DNA from 2 places in the Actimicrobium sp. GrIS 1.19 genome. Region 1 is predicted to be linked to the other one. Evidence: riboswitches for the same ligand, from Rfam matches in the RefSeq annotation. Region 1 holds a riboswitch; the other holds the start of a gene.
What was found. A riboswitch is a leader RNA that binds a small molecule or an ion and turns the genes downstream of it on or off. The one in region 1 is predicted to bind thiamine pyrophosphate.
Positions count from the first base shown of each region.

Region 1 (10,325 bases):
AGCGTCCGACCCGTGTCTTGCCGGTCGTGACATCGGTCACGGTCGAGACCCTGCCGTGCACGCCATCGGGCTGCCGGCGCTGCGCATTGAGCAGGATGTCACCGTCCGGAATCGCCTCGATCAAGCCGGCGCCGAACAGTGGCGTGGCGACGCGCTGGGCTATCACATTGGCTTGCGCCGGTATTTTTTCCTGCGCCTCGGGGGCGATCGTAAAGCGCTGCAACAAGGAGCCGCCGAGTGCCTCGAACGGATCGAATTTGCCGTTGGACACGCGGCCGAAGCGTGTCACGGTGACCGCACTGGCGCCGCCGGTGGCGCCGGCCGAATGGCACACCACGCAGGAGCTGTCGTTGAAGATCGGGCCGAGGCCGCCTTCGGGTGTTTCGACCGCCTCGAATTCTTCACGGCCATCGTTGAACGCCTGCAGGTTGGTGGCGTCAAGGCCGCTGAGCGGGTCGCCGAATTGTGCGCCGGCGCCCGGCACCGGACGTTGCGGTGGTTTGGCTGGTTTGAGTTTGTGACGATGATGGAAGCTGCTCGAACCGATTTGAGCAATGCTCGTTCCGGCCAATGCTGCGATCGCGGCGGCGACGATGGTGTGGGACAGTTTCATGCTTTGCAGTCTCCTGAGTGGAATACATCGCAATGGCAAACGCAGCACCGGACGGACTGCGCGATGAGGTCACCATGGAGGAGCCGCTTGACCGGACGGTGCGACGATGCGACAGCCCTTCCACAGCAACCCGGTAATCTGACTGGGTCGCTACCTTCTTTGTGGAATTATCGGGGTGTTGGTTCGCCGCGAAAATGACATCTTCGTCATTCACGCAAAAGTCGCAGCCTGAGCCGGACCTGGTCGTCGGGGCTGTCGTCGAGCAGGACCTCGCCGCCGTGGGCGCGGGCGATCTCGCGGGCCAGGCTCAGGCCCAGCCCGGTTCCATCGACCTGGCGTTGATGGGCGCCATCGCCGCGAAAGAAGCGGTCGAAAAAGTGCCGGCGCGTATTGGCGTCAATGGGCTCGGTAGCGTTGGCAAAGACGATCTCGACCGCCATCGGCGCCGCGCGCGCCGTGACTGTGATCCAGCCGCCGGGACGGCAGTAACGAACAGCGTTGCTGATCAGATTGTTGAGCAACTGGCGCAACAGGATCGCGTCGGCCGCGACGATCAGATCGGGTGCGATGATGCCTGACAACTCCTGTTCATTGGTCAGCAGGTGTGCATCCTCCAGCAGTGCTTCAAGCAGCGCGGACACGTCCACCGGAGCGCGGCGCAACACCAGCTGGCCGGCATCGGCCTGCGACAACAGCAGGAGCTTGCGGGTGATCTGGGTCAGTCGCGCGACTTCCTCCTGCATCCCGGCCAGATCGGCCTGCTGCGTGCCTTGGCCGGCATGCTGCATGGCCAGCTCGATACGCCCCTGCAGGATCGTCAGCGGGGTTTTCAGTTCGTGCGCGGCGTCAGCCGAAAAACGGGTCGCCTGGTGGAAGCTGGTGTCGAGCCGACTGAGCATGGTGTTGTAAGCCTCGATCAATTCGCCAAACTCCTGATCTTCACCGTGGCCGGACAGTCGCTGATCGAGCGCAGCGCCGGTCATTGCTTTCATGGCCTCGCGCAACCGGTTCAGCGGCCGCATCGTCAGACTCGCCATCAACCATGCGCCCAGCGCCGTCAACAGCAGCGCCAGGGGAATTACCCATGTCATGGCATGGCTGACCACCGTCTGTAACTCGGCGGCGGGCGCCGCCAGGTCGGCGGCCACCACGCTGCGTCCAAATGGCATCGTGACCATTGCCGCGTGCCAGTGTTTGCCGCGACTGGCGAGCGTGCTCACATTGCACCGGCCCGGCGGTGGCGGTGGCCAGGCGCCAGCGCCGGGTGACGGTGGTGGCGGTGGCCGGTCCTGCGGCAGCGCTTGCCACGGCAGCGCCGCCAGATCGATCCCGTCATCCTAATTCTGTGCCTGCCTGGCGTCCTCGACCGGTCCGTCCAGCAGCAGCATCAGCTGGGCGGGCGTGGTCAGGCGCAATTTGTTGAGCAGGTCCACTTCCAGCTCGGCCATGTCGCCCCGCTGCACTGGCTGCATGGTCAGATGCCGGGCTTCGAGGCAGAGCCGCTCGTCGAGCCGATCAATCATCGACTTGTGCAGGATTGACCAACCCAGCAGCAACACGGCCGCCAGCACGGTGGTCACAATCAGCGCGGCGATCCCGAACAGGCGTGCGCGAAAGCTCAGGCGCATGCCTGGCTCCGAAAGCGGTAACCGGCGCCGCGCACGGCCTCGATAGCGGCACCGGCATTCGGGTCGTGATCCGCCAGGTCCTGCATCTTGTTGCGGATACGACGAATGCAGACATCGACGACATTGGTGCTGGGATCGAAATCGTAGCCCCACACATGTTCGAGTATCTGGCCGCGTGTGAACAACTGGCCGGGCGAGCGCATCAGATAGGCCAGCAGGCTGAATTCGCGCGCGGTCAGTTCGCAGCTGCGACCATGATTGCTGAGCTGGCGCGAGATGCAGTCGAGTTTCAAGGCGCCGACGGCCAGGGTCTCCGGGCGCGTGCCGGTGCGCCGCAGCAGCGCCTGCATGCGCGCGACAAGCTCTTCGACGAAGAAGGGTTTGGCCAGATAGTCGTCGGCGCCCAGATCAAAGCCGCTGATGCGGTCGCCCAGTTCATTGCGGGCCGTCAGCAGAATTACCGGTGTGGTCACGCCGGCAGCACGCCATTCCTGCAGTACTGACAGGCCATCGCGACCCGGCAGCATGACGTCGAGCACGATGATATCGACATCAGCGCGCAGCCCCAGCGCATGACCGGCGTGGCCGTTGGCGCAGTGGGTGACGTGGAAGCCGCGCCGGGTCAGCCCGGTGCAGACAAAGTCGGCGATCTTTTGCTCGTCCTCGATCAACAACACCTTCATCGGCCCCCCCCCCCGGCGCGTGACGTTGCCCGCTGACGATGTTACCGCGCCCGCGCGACTTCAGAAATCGAATTGCGCCGAGATCTTGAAGGTGCGTGGTGCGCCTGGCAGCAGATACCCGCCCAGCGCCGACGAGGCGTCGGCCCAATAGAACTTGTCGAGCACATTGTCGACATTGGCGCGTAGCGTGGTCGCAACACCTGCCGTGGCGACCACGTAGCGCACGCCCAGATTGAACAGCTGGTACGACGGCACGTCGACACGCCGGATGCTGTCGGGACTGAACACCTTGCTGGATGAATAACTCCAGCCGCCATTGAGTGCCGGACCATTCAGCTGCGGCAGCGCATAGTCGAGATTGAGGGCCGACTTGAACGCCGGCACATTGGTGATGCGCTGGTCGGTCTGCAGCGGATCGTCGGTGTTGCGCTGGCGCGCCTGCAACGCGGTGGCCGCCAGCGTCACGCGCAGGGCGCGTCCGATCTTGCCATTGGCCGCCAGCTCCAGGCCACGATGCACCGCATCGCCATTGCGCACGTAGGTGAAGTTGCTGTCGGTGTATTCGAGCGGTTTGGTGATCTGGAACAGCGCCGCCGACAGTTGCCACGACTCGTCCAGGGCGGCCTTGATGCCCAGCTCCTGCTGGCGCGATTTGCCCGGATCCAGAATCTGGTTGGCATTGGTCGTCAAGAGCGGCGCGACCCCGCCGTGTTCGAGTCCCTGCGACCAGCTGCCATACACGCTCCAGCCCGGCGTCGGCGTGACAACCAGCGCCACCGACGGCAGCAGATAGTCGCGCTCGAACGCGCTGGCCGATTGCACCCGCTCGATGTGCGTGTGGCGCACGCCGGCATGCAGGCTGACCTGATCGGACAAGGCCAGGATGTCCTGCACGAACACCGAACGCTCGTCGCCCTTGCGCTGCAACAGCACCGGTCCGGTCGAGATCGTCGAGGCCGGCACCGTGACCGGCTGGTAGATATTGCTGGTGCCATTGGCCATCGAGCCGGCGCAGTCGACCGTGCCATAGACGCAATCGCCGAATTCGTCGCGGCGGCGCAGGGTGTCGAGGCCGAGGGTCAGCGCATGCCGCACCGTGCCGGTGGCGAACTGGCCTTGCAGCAGCGCCTGCGTTGCGAACAGCGTCTTGACTTCACCGGTGCTCTGGTAGTCATACACGTCGTAGTCGCCATTGGCACAAAAGCCCGGAAACAGACCGGCCGAGGCGCAGCCATACGGAAAGGCGGCGAAGTCATCGCGCTTCAATTGATGCCGGTTGGCGGCGAACGTGCTGCTCCATGCGGCATTCCACTGGTAGCTCAGGCGCAAGCCGATATTGGTGTTGTCGGTCACGACTGGCTTGCTCCACGGCTGGTTGTTGAGCAGCGTCCGTGCCGAGATGCCGGTGGGCAGATCGGTGCCGCCCAGCAGTTGATAGCCGGGCGCGGTGATCTGCGACTTGTGTTGCGTGTCGAGGTCGAGCTGCAGCAGTGCCTGCGGCGTGATGCGCCAGTCGAAGGCGCCCGAGACGAACTGCCGCTCGCCATTGGCGCCCTTGACATACGAGCGCAATTGCTCCGCAGCGGCATTGATGCGGTAACCGAAACGGGTGTCGTCGAAGCGGCCGCCCAGATCGACCGCGCCGTACAGCGTGCCGCGCTCGCTGGCTTCCAGCAGCACTGAACGCAGCGGCTTGCTGGTAGGTCGCTTGGTGATGAAATCGATCAGCCCGCCGGGTGTCGAGATGCCGGCCTGCAGCCCGGAAAGCCCCTTCAGGATCTCGACCCGCTCCTTGTTTTCAAACGGGATCGAGGCATCCGATGCAATCGGCAAACCATCCTTGCGATAGCTCGATGCATTGTCGAGCGGGAAGCCCCGAATCGAGAATTGTTCGGCGTAGCCGACCGCGTTGTAGGCCGCGTTCAGGCTGGCATCAAGCCGGGAGACGTCGGCCACATGGCGAATCTGCAAATCCTGCAGTTGCTGCTGGTCGATCACCGTCAGCGCGGCGGGCGTTTGCAACACCGGCGCGGCCTCGAATCCGCCCACCCGCGCGCTGCCGTTGCCGGCGCGCAACAGCGGTTCCGACACGATCACCTGCGGCAGGATCTGGTCGGCGGTTTGTGCGTGCGCCAGTGACGGCAGTGCGAAGGCTTGGGCAATCAGCAGGGAAAGCGGGGTCAGGCAAAAACGGGATACCGGCATCATTGACTCATTCAGTGGTGGAAACACTGGTGGCAACGAAGGAGCGGTCAAAGAGGTGTGGGCTTTGCGCTTCCCTTCGCTGGCATTATCCAGATCAGGTTCGAAGGGTTTGTCTCACCCGAAAGTTGTGGCTTCCAGGACCCCTAGCTGGGGCGGATGGTAGCACGGACGGTGCGCAATAAAACATGACGAAGTGTGGCCGGCGTAACTTGACCATGAAATACCCGAGTCGCGCAGCTGGAACGCAAGCTGCGGCATGCCCGCGAGCATGAGGAATGGGAGTGTTCTATCAATCCAGGGCCGTAGCGACGATGCAGACGTGACGTGAGATTGGCAACGACCGCACCGGAGAAGCATGCCTGGCCGCTGGCTGGGGTACCCGGTTGGCGTCTGCATGCCGTCCGAATCGAATTCGAGGTCAGGACCCGGATCGGGTACCCCATTGCCTGATCTGGCGCAAAACCGGATCAGGCAGGCTGATGCTTTTTACTTGCGAACGACAATGCCGCCCAGAGTGGTGGCGCCAAGTGTGGTCGCGCCCAGTGTGGTCGCACCCAGCGTCCTGGCCCGGACCGTGGTGGCGCCGAGTGTGGTCGCCCCCAGGGTTGTCGCGCCGAGCGTGGTAGCGCCGAGCGTGGTTGCCTTCACCGTGGTGGCGGCAAAGGTGGTTGCGCTGAAGGTGCCGACGCTGCCGGCGGTGACGCGATCGAGGTGGGCGTCGTTCAGTGACACGGGTGCTGCGTGTGCCGCCGAGGCGAGTGCACCAAGGACCAGGGTTGGGATCAGGATGGATTTCATGTCGACTACTCCTTTAGGGTTGAATGAACAGGTGATGTGGGCATCGCAATGACGCCGTGTGACACCCACGGGACGTAGTATTGTTTGGCGCTGCGATGCCGGTCTGTGGCAATCCTCACAGGATCCGCAATTGCACAGCGGCGCTACTTGAACAGCTCGAAGCGCAACGGCACGGTCACATTGATCACGTAGTCGGGGGTGTTGCGGGTCAGCCCGATACCGGTCGATACCGACAGCAGCGTGCGCTTGCCGATCATGGTCGTCGCACCCAGCGTCAGCATGCTGCTGACCTGGTCGGAACCCGCCACGGCGACGCCGTTGACGCGGGTTTTTCGTGCAAATATCTGATCGATTCCCATGCTCATCGAGGTGTCCGGACTGGTGGCAAGCAGTGCCGCCAGCGACAGGCCGAGCTGGTCGCCGGGCTTGAGCGCGCCGTTGCGGAAGGTGGATTCCCACGACAGGTTGCCGGTAAATACGATCGGATCCTGGCGTTTGAGCGCGGTCAGTTCGGCGCGGATTTTGCGGAAGCCGTCGCCGATGTCGATGTTCTCGCTGCTCGCCTTGCCGTTGCCGGCGGTCCAGCCGACGCGTCCGATCAGGTCCGGCCGCCAGCCCTGTTCACGCAGCAGTGTCCTGGCAACGCCCAGCGTGACATCGCCGACTGTCGCGCTGCCGCTGCGGCTCTCGCGTGACGCCGTGAAGTCAACCGGCTCGACCAGCGATTGCCGGATCACCCGATAGGGCAGCGTGAACTCCAGTTGCGCGTCGAAGGGCAGGCCGAAGCGCGCCGACAGTGTGGCGGTAACGTCATTGCGGCGCAGTTCGGTGCTGCCGAGGCCGAGCTGCCCGTCCTGCGTGACCAGGGTGGCGCTCTGCTGATGGCGGCGCGCGTAACTTGCACCAAGCTGCAGTTCGGCCTCGCCAGGCGGCAGTAGCAACGCGCCGGACTGGGTCAGCGTGCGTTCCAGCGCGCGCTCGGCAGCCAGTGCATCGACTGCGAACAGGCCGCTGGCGTTGGTGGCTGGTTCGGCTGGCGGCGGCGCTTGCGCTGGCTGCCGGTCGCCTTCGAGCTGGCGGATTCGTTCCTGCAACGTCTGGATCAACTGGTCGCGTTGCGTGAGTTGCTCGCGCAGGGTTGCCTGGTCGTCGGCGTGCGCAGCGGTGCTGGCCGCGATGAGCAGCGCAAGGGCGGCCCAGTCGCAGCGCACCCGCGTCATGGCGGCAACGCCAGCAGATCGTTGGACGCGGGCCGACCGTCGCGCCGCCGGACCAGGAAACCAATGCGGCCCAGTTCCGGAAAATCGATCCACGCCTGCAGGAAATCGTCGATCGCCATGCTGCGATTGCCCCAGGCCGGATCGGCCAGCACGGCACGCTGATTGACGCTGCCGCGAAAGATCACGAAGTGGTTATAGCCGTGCAGGTTGACCGGCACCATCAGCAGCGCATTCTGCAGCAGATCGTCCCAGCCAAGATTGCCAAAGCCGAGGCCGTCATAGCCGCGCGACTGCACGTAGCGTTTCAGATCAAGCAGTGAAAATCCTTCGCGGCGTCGAATCAGGCCGGGGTCATCAATGTATTCGCTGCGTCGCATCAGGCCGGTGGCCACGTCGCGCTCGGTGACCGGCTCGCCATGCTGAAAACGCAGCAGCGTGGCCAGCGCCGCGGCGCCGCAGCTCAGATCGAAATGCTGGACGATGACATGCTGCTGGCGCAGTTCCAGCAGCGATGTGACGACACGCGGCGCGGCCGCGAAGGCTGGCTGCAGGCACAGCAGCGCGCCGGGCAGCGCGCGCCAGAGAGAAGTGAAGGTCGCCATCGGCAGGCACTAGCGCATTTTCAGGCCCTTGCCATACAACAGCGTGACGTTGATGCGCCGGTCTTCGTAGGCGTCGTTGAAGGCAAAGCGGTCGGTTTCATGAAACAGCGTCGAGTTAAAGATGACGCAGCGATTTTCGCGGTACGGCACCCGGATCGAGCGGGCCCCGGAGGCGCTGAGAAAACGCCGGATCTGTGCTTCATCGCCGTTGTATTTCTGGAAGCTCCAGTCGCGCGGCGCCTCAGCATCCCAGATGACCAGGCCGCCACGCTCCGGGTCGAGGCAGGCCTGTTCGCGGGTGATCCAGAAGTTCACGTTCACGGCGGCGAAATCGGCATGCACGTTGATGCCCTTCATCGTGCTGTCGTACTTGAACGCCCATGCCTGTTCGAGCAGATTGCGGTCGAAAATGGCGGGGAAGGCGATCCGCAATTCTTCCGCGATCTGCAGGATCAGGGGCGAGGCAAAGCCATCCTTGAGGGTCGCGCCGAGATAGCCGTTCGGGTACTCCTTCTTCCATACCGTGGCTTCCAGGCAGAAATTGCGAATCGCTTCCAGCGCTGCTGGCGACAGGAAATCGTCGACCCACACCACCTCCGGCCTCGACTCCAGGTAGGCGCGTTCGAGCTGTGCGACATCAAGCTGCGGATTCAGGCACGGCCCGCTGATCGCGACCGGCGCCGGGATATGCACCAGCCTGTTATACGACGGCGCGATGCCGGCTGCGGTGCTGGCGTCAAGCGACAGGGCGCCGGCGTGCACCCCGGCTGCCGGCAAAGCGTCGAGCGCCGCGGCATAGGCGGCAAACCCGGGCGCGAGCAAGCCGCGTTGCCGCAGCAGCGCCATCTGCTCGCGGTCATGCTTGAGGCGATACACCGGCATCGCAACGGCGCCGGCGAGCGGACGGCCATGGTTCTGGTTCAGTTCGGCGGCCTTGCCCAACAGGGCCAGCGCCTCCTCGAAGCGCTGCTGATGGATGCGCACCATCGCAAAGTTGGAGTACACGTCGGCATCCTCGGGGCTGCGCAGGACGGCCTGGGCAAAGCACTGCGCGGCCTGTTCGTCATCGCCCCGCTCATGCAGTGCAATGCTCAGATTGGCAAACGCGTGCGGGTGCGCCGGATTCAGCGCAGTGGCCTGGCGGAAGGCGGCGATTGCCTTGTCGTGCGCGCCCTGTTCGAGCAGCACGACGCCCAGATTGGAGCAGGCGTCGGCGCAGTCCGGTTCCAGGTCAAGGGCGCGCTGGTAGGCGGCGACGGCTTCGTCCTGTTGCCCCAGATCCTGCAACGCCACCCCCATGCTCAGATAGTTGTCGCTGGTTTCCATGCCCAGACTGATCGCCGTGCGGCAGGCAGCAGCGGCGTCGGCAGGGCGGCCCAGCGCCATCATCACGCGGCCCAGATCGGCATGCGCCTCGGCATATCCCGGCCTGAGAACGGTTGCCACCCGCAGCGCGCCGGCGGCATCGTCGAGTCGTCCCAGTTGATTGAAACAGGCGCCCAGATTGGCGTGGGCTTCGGCGTAGTTGGGTTGCAATGCCAGGGCGTGTCGCAAGGACTCGATCGCTTCCTCCGGCCGTCCCAGCAGGCGCAGGATGACGCCCAGATTGGCATGCGCTTCGGTCATGCGCGGCTTGAGCCGGATCGCATGCTGCAGCGCCTCGATTGCGTCGCTGGAGCGACCGCATTCCTGCAGCAGTACGCCGAGATTGGACCAGATCTGCGCGTCGTCCGAGCGCAGCGCCACCGCGCGACGCAAGGCGCCGATGGCGTCGTCGCGCTGGCCCAGTTGCTGCAGCGCGAGCCCCAGCATGACGTGCATTTCAGGCCACTCCGGTTGCAGCGCGATGGCGCGTGAGTAGGCCGTCACGGCACCGGCCAGGTTGCCGGTCTGCTGCAAGGCCATGCCCAGCTCGGCCTGGGCCTGGGCGTCTTCGCAGTCGAGCCCGGGCTCGATCAGTGGCATCGCCTGGAATGCAGCGACGAGATCGGTTGCGGCAGCGCCTGTGGCGGCGTTGCCGGACCGGACGGGAAGTTCTGCGAGGGATGTGTTCATGTTCATGGTGGCACCTTTCGAATCGGATCGGCCTGCGTCAATGGGATCGCCGGTGCTGCCACCGCGCGCTGAAAACATCGGCGAGCGGACGGGTTTGCCGGTGAATTGCCAGCACAAGCATAGGCAAGCCGGCCGACTGAATCTGTGAGAAAACGCACGTGATCGGCATTTGGCGTGATCGTATGCGAGCTACCAGCCGCGCGCCTCCTGCACCATCCGCCGCAGCCGCGCCAGATCCAGAATCACGATGCGGTGTTCTTCGCGCCGGATCAGGTCGGCGCGCACCAGCTCGTTCAGTTCGCGGGTGACCGCTTCGCGATGCGTGCTGATCATGTTGGCCAGATCGATGTGGGTGGGCGCTGGCGTGATGGTGGCCTGGTTCGGGCCGGTCATCTGGTCCTGTGCCAGCCGCAATAGCGCGGCATGGATCCGGTTGCGCACCGCCAGCGTGCTGAAATCGAAGACCCGCTCGGTGAGCCGGCGCACCTGGCCGGCCAGCCGGCGCAGGATCGCCACGGCAA
Region 1 covers NZ_JAXCHT010000002.1:309,953-320,277, forward strand. Annotated here, with positions in the region: gene RCH09_RS03075 (di-heme oxidoredictase family protein) at 1-613, opposite strand, end outside; gene RCH09_RS03080 (HAMP domain-containing sensor histidine kinase) at 820-1,782, opposite strand; gene RCH09_RS03085 (hypothetical protein) at 1,951-2,241, opposite strand; gene RCH09_RS03090 (response regulator transcription factor) at 2,232-2,924, opposite strand; gene RCH09_RS03095 (TonB-dependent siderophore receptor) at 2,985-5,129, opposite strand; TPP riboswitch at 5,184-5,284, opposite strand; gene RCH09_RS03100 (hypothetical protein) at 5,616-5,927, opposite strand; gene RCH09_RS03105 (transporter) at 6,071-7,147, opposite strand; gene RCH09_RS03110 (C39 family peptidase) at 7,144-7,749, opposite strand; gene RCH09_RS03115 (tetratricopeptide repeat protein) at 7,759-9,804, opposite strand; gene RCH09_RS03120 (Crp/Fnr family transcriptional regulator) at 9,994-10,325, opposite strand, start outside.

Region 2 (10,325 bases), on a different contig from region 1:
CTCGAAATCCCGCTCGGCACCGCCCTTAACCCATACGACTTCAAGCGCATCGGCGGCGGCTTGCTGGTGCAATCGCCCGATGCCCGCAACGTGGCATTGGCCGAACTCAAGATCGTCAGCAAGAAGCAGCCTACGCCGCAGCAATTGCAGGACCTGATGTTTGCCTGGCGCGTGGCCAAGTTCGTCAAATCGAATGCCATCGTGTTCTGCGGCAACGGCATGACCCTCGGCGTCGGCGCCGGCCAGATGAGCCGGGTTGATTCGGCCCGCATCGCCGCGATCAAGGCGCAAAACGCAGGACTGACACTGGTCGGATCGGCCGTCGCCTCGGATGCGTTCTTCCCGTTCCGCGATGGTCTGGACGTGGTGGTCGAAGCCGGCGCCACCTGCGTGATCCAGCCGGGTGGCTCGATGCGCGACCAGGAAGTCATCGACGCCGCCGACGAACATGGTGTCGTCATGCTGCAGACCGGAGTGCGCCACTTCCGTCACTGATCGACTGCGATGAGAATTCTCGGCATTGACCCGGGCCTGCGCATCACCGGCTTCGGCGTCATCGAGAAGCACGGCAACAAGCTCAGCTACATCGCCTCGGGCACCATCAAGACGCTCGACATCGACTTGCCGGCCCGGCTGAAAACTATCCTGGCCGGCGTCGGCGAAGTCATCGTCACCTATCGCCCCGATTGCGCGGCGATCGAAAAAGTATTCGTCAACGTCAATCCCCAATCCACACTACTGCTCGGCCAGGCCCGCGGCGCAGCCATCTGCGCGTTGGTCAGCGCCGATCTGCTGGTGGCCGAATACACCGCGCTGCAGGTCAAGCAGGCAGTGGTTGGGCAGGGCAAGGCGCAAAAGCAGCAAGTGCAGGACATGGTGCAGCGTCTGCTGATGTTGTCGGGCACACCCACCGCCGACGCCGCCGATGCACTCGGTGTGGCCATTACCCACGCGCACAACAGCGACGTGCTGGCGATTCTGGGTGGCATGGCGCCGGGATTGGTCAAGAAGGGAATGCGGATTCGAAAGGGGCGGTTGATTGGGTGAGGTCAAAGTGCTGCTGATACGGTCACCACTATGTCAATGGCTGCGCGCGAAGCTTCTGCTGTTGATGTGGTCAGAACAATTTGATTGACTGCGCGCATCGCTTTTTCTACGGGCAATTAATTGAAGTTCGGCCCGTGTTTCCTCGGCGTTACCGACAGCACCTTTGGCAACGATAATATCAAGCAATTTCGGCAAATGCGAAGTGATCTTATAAATCAGGTGCTCACGTCGTTGCGCCTTCGATGGGGTTTCGATCAGCGCACACTGCCCGCTTTCGAGCAAATCAAGGTTGGCAGCTTCGTCTTGCATCACCAGACGTTCGTACAAACCTTGCGGGAGCGTCATTTAGTGGCTCTTAGATTTTTCAATTCGGAAAGTGTATTTTATAAATGCAATTTCGTTTCAGAAACAACCAGCCTCCCTATTGAATAGATGCCATACATTTGGCACGGGCAACGTTATAAATTTCTCCGCGCGCAGAGGAATCTAAAACAAGATTGGCAAATTGTTCGTTCCAAGCCCATGGATATCTGCGGTAGGCGCACCCGGCTCCTGTATCATCATTACCATTCCCCCAACACCCATTCCCCCCATGATCGGTCGCCTCTCCGGACTCCTGCTAGAAAAAAATCCCCCCCAGCTGCTGGTCGATTGCAATGGCGTCGGCTATGAAGTGGGGGTTTCGATGAGCACCTTCTACAATCTGCCTGGCCTCGGTGAAAAGGTGGTGCTGCTGACGCACCAGATCGTGCGCGAGGATGCGCAGTTGCTGTACGGATTCGGCACGGCCGAGGAGCGGACGGTGTTTCGGCAGTTGATCAAGATCACCGGGATCGGGGCGCGCATGGCGTTGTCGATTCTGTCGGGGATGTCGGTGCCGGAGCTGGCGCAGGCGATCACGATGCAGGAATCGGGGCGGTTGACCAAGGTGCCGGGGATTGGCAAGAAGACTGCCGAACGGTTGCTGCTGGAACTCAAGGGCAAGCTGGGCGCCGACCTGGGCGCCGCGGGTGGCGCGGTGCTGGCGGATTCGGGCGCCGATATTCTCAATGCGCTGCTGGCGCTGGGGTACTCCGACAAGGAAGCCATGCTGGCGCTGAAGCAGGTGCCGGCCGGCACCGGCGTGTCGGATGGCATCAAGCTGGCGCTGCGCGCGCTGTCGAAAGGCTAATCACGCATGAGCATTCAAACCGATAACTTTACCGAACAACGCATCACAGCGCCGACGGCGGCGTCGCCCAACGAGGAAGTCATCGAGCGGGCCTTGCGGCCGAAGCAGCTCGACGAATACGTCGGCCAGGAAAAGATTCGCGGACAGCTGGAAATTTTCATCACTGCGGCGCGGCAGCGCAAGGAAGCGCTCGACCACACGCTGCTGTTCGGTCCGCCGGGGCTGGGCAAGACCACGCTGGCGCACATCATCGCGCGCGAAATGGGCGTCAATCTGCGCCAGACCTCCGGGCCGGTGCTGGAGCGGGCCGGCGACCTGGCGGCATTGCTGACCAATCTGGAAGCCAATGATGTGCTGTTCATCGATGAGATTCATCGGCTCTCGCCAGTGGTCGAAGAGATTCTGTACCCGGCGCTGGAAGATTATCAGATTGACATCATGATCGGCGAAGGCCCGGCCGCGCGCTCGGTGCGGCTGGACTTGCAGCCGTTCACGCTGGTCGGCGCCACCACCCGGGCCGGCATGCTGACCAATCCGTTGCGTGACAGGTTTGGCATCGTCGCGCGACTGGAGTTTTATACGGCGCAGGAATTGACCCGCATCGTGACCCGCAGCGCGTCGCTGTTGAATGCGCCGATCGATGACGATGGCGCGTTCGAGATTGCCAAGCGCAGTCGCGGCACCCCGCGCATTGCCAATCGGCTCTTACGGCGGGTGCGCGACTTTGCCGAGGTCAAGGGCAATGGCGACATCACCCGCAAGATCGCCGATGCGGCGCTGGTGATGCTGGATGTCGATCCGGTCGGGTTCGACGTGATGGATCGCAAGTTGCTGGAAGCGATCCTGTTCAAGTTCGGCGGCGGGCCGGTCGGGCTGGACAATCTGGCCGCCGCGATTGGCGAGGAGCGCGAAACCATTGAGGATGTGCTGGAGCCGTATCTGATCCAGCAGGGCTATCTGCAGCGCACGCCGCGCGGGCGGATTGCCACGCCGGCGGCGTACGCGCATTTCGGGGTGGCGGCGCCGAGCACCGGGCCGAATGGCGAGTTGTGGGGTTCCGTGCCGGGCGGTCGCTGAGATGGCGCACGCGCCTTTGCGCGACCAGATCCGCAGCAATGTGCTGGCGCTGGTAAGTGTCGTGATTGCGCTGTCGGCGCTGTTTTATACGACCTGGCGCAATGAGTCGACCGAGGCGAACCGCAATATTCGGGTAGCCGAGTTCGAGATGTTGAAGTATCTGGCCGAGGTGCAGCAGATTGTCGACTACGCGCATTTTCGCAAGGATATGCAGCGCGGCGATCTGGCCATGGGCCTGAGCCGGATTTTGTTGATTCATGACCTGTCGTTGCTGACGCCGAAGCCGGTCGCCGAGGCGGCTGACCATCTGCAAACGGTGTGGGTGGTCAATTCGGACAAGTTGATGACGGATTTGCCCACGGTCGGGCTGGTTTCGGAAGAAATCCTGCAAACCCGACGGGTGGTGCTGGATTCGCTACGGCATTTGAAGTAATTTTCGCAATTCCTGTTTGATCTGGCGCAGAATGCTGACTGGCGAGTTTGAAAAAAACTCGCCAGTCGCCAATACTGAGCGATAGCTGTTTGTCCAAATTTTATCTAGCGAGCGCACTCATGTTGATGTCTACCCAAGCCAACCGTTTTGCCCACCAGTTGCTTACCGCCCGCGCCGATGGCACGTTGTTGCCGCGTCTGTCCAGCGATCCGGAGCTGACGCTGGCCGACGGTTACGACGTGGCCAAATGCATCCTCGATATTCGCATTGCCGAAGGCGAGCAACCGGTCGGACGCAAGATCGGCTTTACCAACCGCAAGGCATGGAACAAGTTCGGCGTGCTGGGGCAGATCGATGCGCCGGTCTGGTCGACCATGTACGACAGCACGGTGCGGTTTACCGATGACAACCGGGCCTTGCAGAAACTGGCGGGCGCGGTGCAGCCGCGGATTGAGCCCGAGATCATTTTCAAGCTGGGCAAGGCGCCGGCCAGGAATGCCTCGATCAAGGAGCTGGCGGCCTGCATCGAATGGATGGCGCACGGCTTCGAGCTGGTGGTTTGTCCGTTTGCTGACTGGCAGTTTGCGCCGCTGGACGCCGTCGCCGCCTTTGGCCTGCATGGCTCGCTGATTGTCGGCGAACCGCACATCCTGTCGCAAGCCTCGCGGCGCAGCCTGGCCGAAGTGCTGACCCATGCGAGCGTGTCGCTGTCGGCCGATTTCGGCGAAGGCTATTCGTTGCATGGCGCGGGGTTTGGCGGTGATGTGCTGGACAGCCCGGTGCACGCCCTGATGCATCTGCACAAACTGCTGCAGACCCAGCCGCAATTTGCGCCGCTGGCAGCCGGCGAGATCATTGCCACCGGCACCTGGACCGAGGCGTACCCGGTGGCTGCCGGACAAAGCTGGACGACCGCGTTTTCGGGTGTCAGCCTGCCGGGCCTGACGGTCGGCTTCGTCTAACCGGATCGGTGACAACGGCTGCCGCCGCGCGGCAGCCTCCGGTGCAGCGGATTACTCTTCGCGTAGCCAGACCTGGGTGCGGCCGATCAGCGGTATGCCGACATAACCGCGCACGTTCAATTTCTTGCCATCGTCGGCCAGGGTCATCTTGCTGCGGTAGACCTCGCCATTGTCCGGATCGAGAATCGTGCCGCCGGTATAGGCCTTGCCGTCGGCACGCATGCCCTTGACGATCACCATGCCGATGATGGGTTGGTCCTTGCCCTCGCCGACGCACTTGACGCATTTCGGATTCGGGTCTTCCGCCGGCGCCGGAAACAGCTTTTCGATGCGTCCCTTGAATTCGCCACCCTGTTCGGCGATACGAATCAGCGCCGAGGGCTTGCCGCTGGTGTCATCAATACTCTTCCACAATCCGGCGGCGGTGCTTTGCCCCCAGGCGCCGATGCTCATCAAAATACCGGCGCTCAGCACCGCCAGTTGTGTCGCTCGTACCGTGTTGGTCATGCGCTCTCTCCTTGTGATCAGGCGGTTGGCAACTTGCCAAACTGTTCCCGCAACTTCTCCAGTGTGCTGATGAATCCGGCCAGGCGCTGCTGCTCGGCCTCGACCACCGCCGCTGGCGCGCGCGCTACAAACGCTTCGTTGCCGAGTTTGGCATGGCCTTTGGTGATTTCACCTTCGAGCCGGGTGATTTCCTTGAACAGTCGTTCGCGCTCGGCAGCCACGTCGATTTCCACTTTCAGCATCAGGCGCGCATTGCCGACGATGGCGACCGGCGCCGGTGAATCCGGCAACGCGTCTTGCACCTGCACCTCGGACAATTTTGCCAGCGCCTGCAGATACGGCGCGAACGACTGCAATTGCGCCGCCTCGGCGCCGGGCGCGGTTTCCAGCACCAGCGGCACCCGCAGCGCCGGCGACAACTGCATCTCGCCGCGCAAATTGCGGCAGGCATCGGTCATCGCCTTGAGCTGCGTCATCCAGCCTTCGGCCGCCTCGTCGATGCGCTCTGGCTGCGCGATCGGGTAGGCCTGCATCATGATAGAGTCGCCGGCCGGATTGAGTACCTTGCCGGACATCGGCGCAATGGTTTGCCACAGCTCCTCGGTGATGAACGGGATGATGGGATGCGCCAGCCGCAACGTGGTCTCCAGCACCTTGAGCAGCGTGCGCCGGGTGGCGCGCTGCTGGGCTTCGTTGCCGTGCTGGATCTGCACCTTGGCCAGTTCAAGATACCAGTCGCAGTATTCGTCCCAGATGAACTTGTAGATCGAGGCGGCGATGTTGTCGAAGCGATAGTCGGCAAAGCCCCTGGCGACATCGGCCTCGGTGCGCTGCAGCAGCGACACGATCCAGCGGTCGGCCTGCGAAAACTCGAGGTAACCGGCGTCGGCGCGTTCCTCGACGCCGCAATCCTTGTCGACGGTATTCATCAGCACGAAGCGGGTGGCGTTCCACAGCTTGTTGCCGAAGTTGCGATAGCCCTCGCAGCGCGCCAGGTCAAAATTGATGTTGCGGCCGAGCGAGGCGTAGCTTGCCATCGTGAAGCGCAGCGCATCGGTGCCGAACGCGGGAATGCCGTTCGGGAATTCCTTGCGGGTGGCCTTTTCAATCTTGACGGCATCGCGCGGATTCATCAGTCCGGTGGTGCGCTTGGCTACCAGCGCATCGAGGTCGATGCCGTCGATCAGGTCGATCGGGTCGAGCGTGTTGCCCTTCGACTTCGACATCTTCTGGCCGCTGCCATCGCGCACCAGGCCGTGCACATAGACGGTGTCGAACGGCACCTTGCCTGTGAAGTGCGTGGTCATCATCACCATCCGTGCAACCCAGAAGAAGATGATGTCGAAGCCGGTCACCAGTACCGACGACGGCAGGAACATCTTGTAGTCTGGGGTTTCTTCCGGCCAGCCCAGCGTCGAGAACGGCACCAGCGCCGACGAGAACCAGGTGTCGAGCACATCGGCATCGCGCCGCAGCGTCTTGCCGCCGGCCTGCGCCTGCGCCTCGGCTTCGCTGCGCGCGACGTAGATCTTGCCGTCGTCGTCGTACCACGCCGGAATCTGATGGCCCCACCACAGTTGGCGCGAGATGCACCAGTCCTGGATGTTGTTGAGCCACTGGTTGTAGGTCGTGGTCCAGTTCTCGGGAATCATCTTGACTTCACCGCTGGCGACTTTTTCCAGTGCGACTTCGGCGATCGATTTTCCGGGAAAGTGGGTGCCTTCCGGCGCCGGCTTCGACATCGCGACAAACCATTGATCGGTCAGCATCGGTTCGATCACGACACCGGTGCGGTCGCCGCGCGGCACCATCAGCTTGTGCGGCTTGATGATTTCGATGAGGCCCTGCGCCTCCAGATCGGCGACCATCTGCTTGCGCGCGACGAAGCGGTCCATGCCTTGATAGGCGTGGGGACCGTTCTCGTTGATCTTCGCGTCGAGCGTGAAAATATTGATCATCGGCAGCTGATGGCGCTGGCCGACGGCGTAATCGTTGGCGTCGTGCGCCGGCGTGATTTTCACGCAGCCGGTGCCGAATTCCTTGTCGACATAACTGTCGGCGATGATCGGGATGGTGCGATCGCACAGCGGCAGCGTCAGCATCTTGCCGATCAGGTGCACATAGCGTGGATCGGTCGGATCAACCGCGACGGCGACGTCGCCCAGCAGCGTCTCGGGCCGCGTGGTGGCGACCGTCAGATGGCCGCTGCCATCGGCCAGCGGATAACGGATGTGCCACATGAAGCCGTCTTCTTCTTCCGACACCACTTCCAGATCCGACACCGCCGTGCCCAGCACCGGGTCCCAGTGCACCAGCCGCTTGCCGCGATAGATCAGGCCCTGTTCGAACAACCGCACGAACACTTCGGTGACGGTGCCGGACAGCTTGGCGTCCATCGTGAAGTACTCGCGGCTCCAGTCGGTCGAGGCGCCCATGCGGCGCATCTGGCCGGTGATGGTGGAGCCGGACTGTTCCTTCCACTCCCACACCTTTTCGACGAACTTGTCGCGGCCGAGATCGTGGCGGGTGAGCTTTTGCGCGTCGAGCTGGCGTTCGACCACGATCTGCGTGGCGATGCCGGCGTGGTCGGTGCCCGGAATCCAGGCGGTGTTGAAACCACGCATGCGGTGGTAGCGCGTCAGCCCGTCCATGATGGTCTGGTTGAACGCATGCCCCATGTGCAGCGTGCCGGTGACGTTCGGCGGCGGCAATTGAATGCTGAAGGCAGGCTTGCCGGCGTCGGTGGTGGCGGTGTAATAACCGCGCTGTTCCCATGTGGTGCGCCAGTGTTTTTCAATTTCGGCGGGCTCGAACGACTTGGCTAATTCCATGATCGGTTTCTGATGGGAAGGGAACTGCGCATTATACGGTGCGCAGCGCGCGATTCGTCCTGTCGCTTTCGGCCGAAGGCGGTTAGAATTAAGCCGCGCCGTCACTCTGACGGACGCAAGCTAGGGGTCCTGACCGCATGCACGTTGCCCGCGGTCGGGTGAGAAATACCCTCGAACCTGATCTGGATAATGCCAGCGAAGGGAAGCTGCGGAGCCCGACTCCGGTATTCCTTTCGCTTTTGATGCACCAAGCAAAGGAATGCAATGAACGACAAACTCCCTTTTTCCGCCATCAGTGCCGTCGTCGACGACGCGGCGATTCATCCGTTGCCGAACTCCCGCAAGATCTACGTGCAGGGTTCGCGTCCCGACCTGCGGGTGCCGATGCGCCAGATCAGCCAGTCCGACACCGCCGCCTCGTTCGGCGCAGAAAAGAATCCGCCGGTGTACGTCTACGACACCTCCGGTCCGTACACCGACCCCGACGTTGCCATCGATATCCGTTCCGGCCTCGCGACACCGCGCCTGCCGTGGATCGTCGAACGCGGCGATACCGAACAGTTGAGCGGCCCGTCGTCAGCGTATGGCATCGAGCGCCTGAATGATCCGGCGCTGGCGGCGCTGCGCTTCAATCTGCACCGCCAGCCACGGCGCGCGCTGGCGGGGCGCAACGTGACGCAGATGCACTATGCGCGGCAGGGCATCATTACCCCCGAAATGGAATTCGTCGCGATCCGTGAAAACATGCGGCGCAGCGAATATCTGGCCGAGCTGCAGGCCAGCGGCCCGATGGGCCAGCGCCTGGCCGACCTGATGGGCCGCCAGCATCCCGGCCAATCGTTCGGCGCCGCGCTGCCGGCGCAGATCACGCCCGAATTCGTGCGCTCCGAAATCGCCCGTGGCCGCGCCATCATCCCGGCCAACATCAACCATCCCGAAATCGAGCCGATGATCATCGGCCGCAATTTCCTGGTCAAGATCAACGCCAACATCGGCAATTCGGCGGTCACCTCGTCGATCGGCGACGAAGTCGAAAAAATGACCTGGGCGATTCGCTGGGGCGGCGACAACGTGATGGACCTGTCGACCGGCAAGCACATCCATGAAACGCGCGAATGGATCATCCGCAATTCACCCGTCCCGATCGGCACCGTGCCGATTTATCAGGCACTCGAAAAGGTCAATGGCAAGGCCGAAGACTTGACCTGGGAAATCTTCCGCGACACCCTGATCGAACAGGCCGAGCAGGGTGTCGATTACTTCACGATTCATGCCGGCGTGCTGCTGCGCACTGTGCCGATGACGGCCAAGCGGCTGACCGGGATCGTCTCGCGCGGCGGCTCGATCATGGCCAAGTGGTGCCTGGCGCATCATCGGGAGTCGTTCCTGTACACGCACTTCGAGGACATCTGCGCCATCATGAAGGCCTACGACGTCTCGTTCAGCCTGGGCGACGGCTTGCGGCCGGGCTCGATCTTCGATGCCAACGACGAGGCGCAACTGACCGAGCTGAAGACGCTCGGCGAGCTCACGCAGATCGCCTGGCGGCATGATGTGCAGGTCATGATCGAAGGCCCCGGCCACGTGCCGATGCAGCTGATCAAGGAGAACATGGACCTGCAGCTGGAGCAATGCCACGAAGCGCCGTTCTACACGCTGGGTCCGCTGACTACCGACATCGCGCCGGGCTATGACCACATCACCTCCGGCATCGGCGCCGCGCAGATCGGCTGGTATGGCACGGCGATGCTGTGCTACGTCACGCCCAAGGAACATCTCGGCCTGCCCAACAAGCAGGACGTCAAGGACGGCATCATCACCTACAAGATCGCCGCCCACGCGGCCGACCTGGCCAAGGGCCATCCGGGTGCGCAGATCCGCGACAACGCCCTGTCGAAGGCGCGCTTCGAGTTCCGCTGGGACGACCAGTTCAACCTCGGCCTCGATCCCGACAAGGCGCGCGAATTCCATGACGAAACGCTGCCCAAGGACTCGGCCAAGGTGGCGCACTTCTGCTCGATGTGCGGACCGCATTTCTGTTCGATGAAGATCACCCAGGAAGTGCGCGACTATGCCGCGCAACAGGGCATCAGCGAGATCGCCGCGCTCAAGGCCGGGATGCAGGTCAAGTCGATCGAGTTCGTCAAGGGCGGCGCGGAAATCTATCGCAAGGAGTGAACCGATGATCGAGATTGAACTCAACGGCGCACCGCATCGCCTCGCCGCGCAGCAGGATCTGCAATCGCTGGTCGACGCGCTCGACCTGTCCGGCAAGGCGCTGGCGGTGGCGGTCAACC
Region 2 covers NZ_JAXCHT010000025.1:3,692-14,016, reverse strand. Annotated here, with positions in the region: gene purH (bifunctional phosphoribosylaminoimidazolecarboxamide formyltransferase/IMP cyclohydrolase) at 1-495, shown strand, start outside; gene ruvC (crossover junction endodeoxyribonuclease RuvC) at 505-1,047, shown strand; gene RCH09_RS15900 (hypothetical protein) at 1,081-1,392, opposite strand; gene ruvA (Holliday junction branch migration protein RuvA) at 1,640-2,218, shown strand; gene ruvB (Holliday junction branch migration DNA helicase RuvB) at 2,225-3,295, shown strand; gene RCH09_RS15885 (hypothetical protein) at 3,297-3,728, shown strand; gene RCH09_RS15880 (2-keto-4-pentenoate hydratase) at 3,848-4,690, shown strand; gene RCH09_RS15875 (DUF2147 domain-containing protein) at 4,742-5,197, opposite strand; gene RCH09_RS15870 (valine--tRNA ligase) at 5,215-8,028, opposite strand; TPP riboswitch at 8,141-8,249, shown strand; gene thiC (phosphomethylpyrimidine synthase ThiC) at 8,293-10,206, shown strand; gene thiS (sulfur carrier protein ThiS) at 10,211-10,325, shown strand, end outside.
Region 2: linked by a shared signal. The riboswitch ahead of thiC (phosphomethylpyrimidine synthase ThiC) and the one ahead of RCH09_RS03095 (TonB-dependent siderophore receptor) in region 1 are both predicted to bind thiamine pyrophosphate.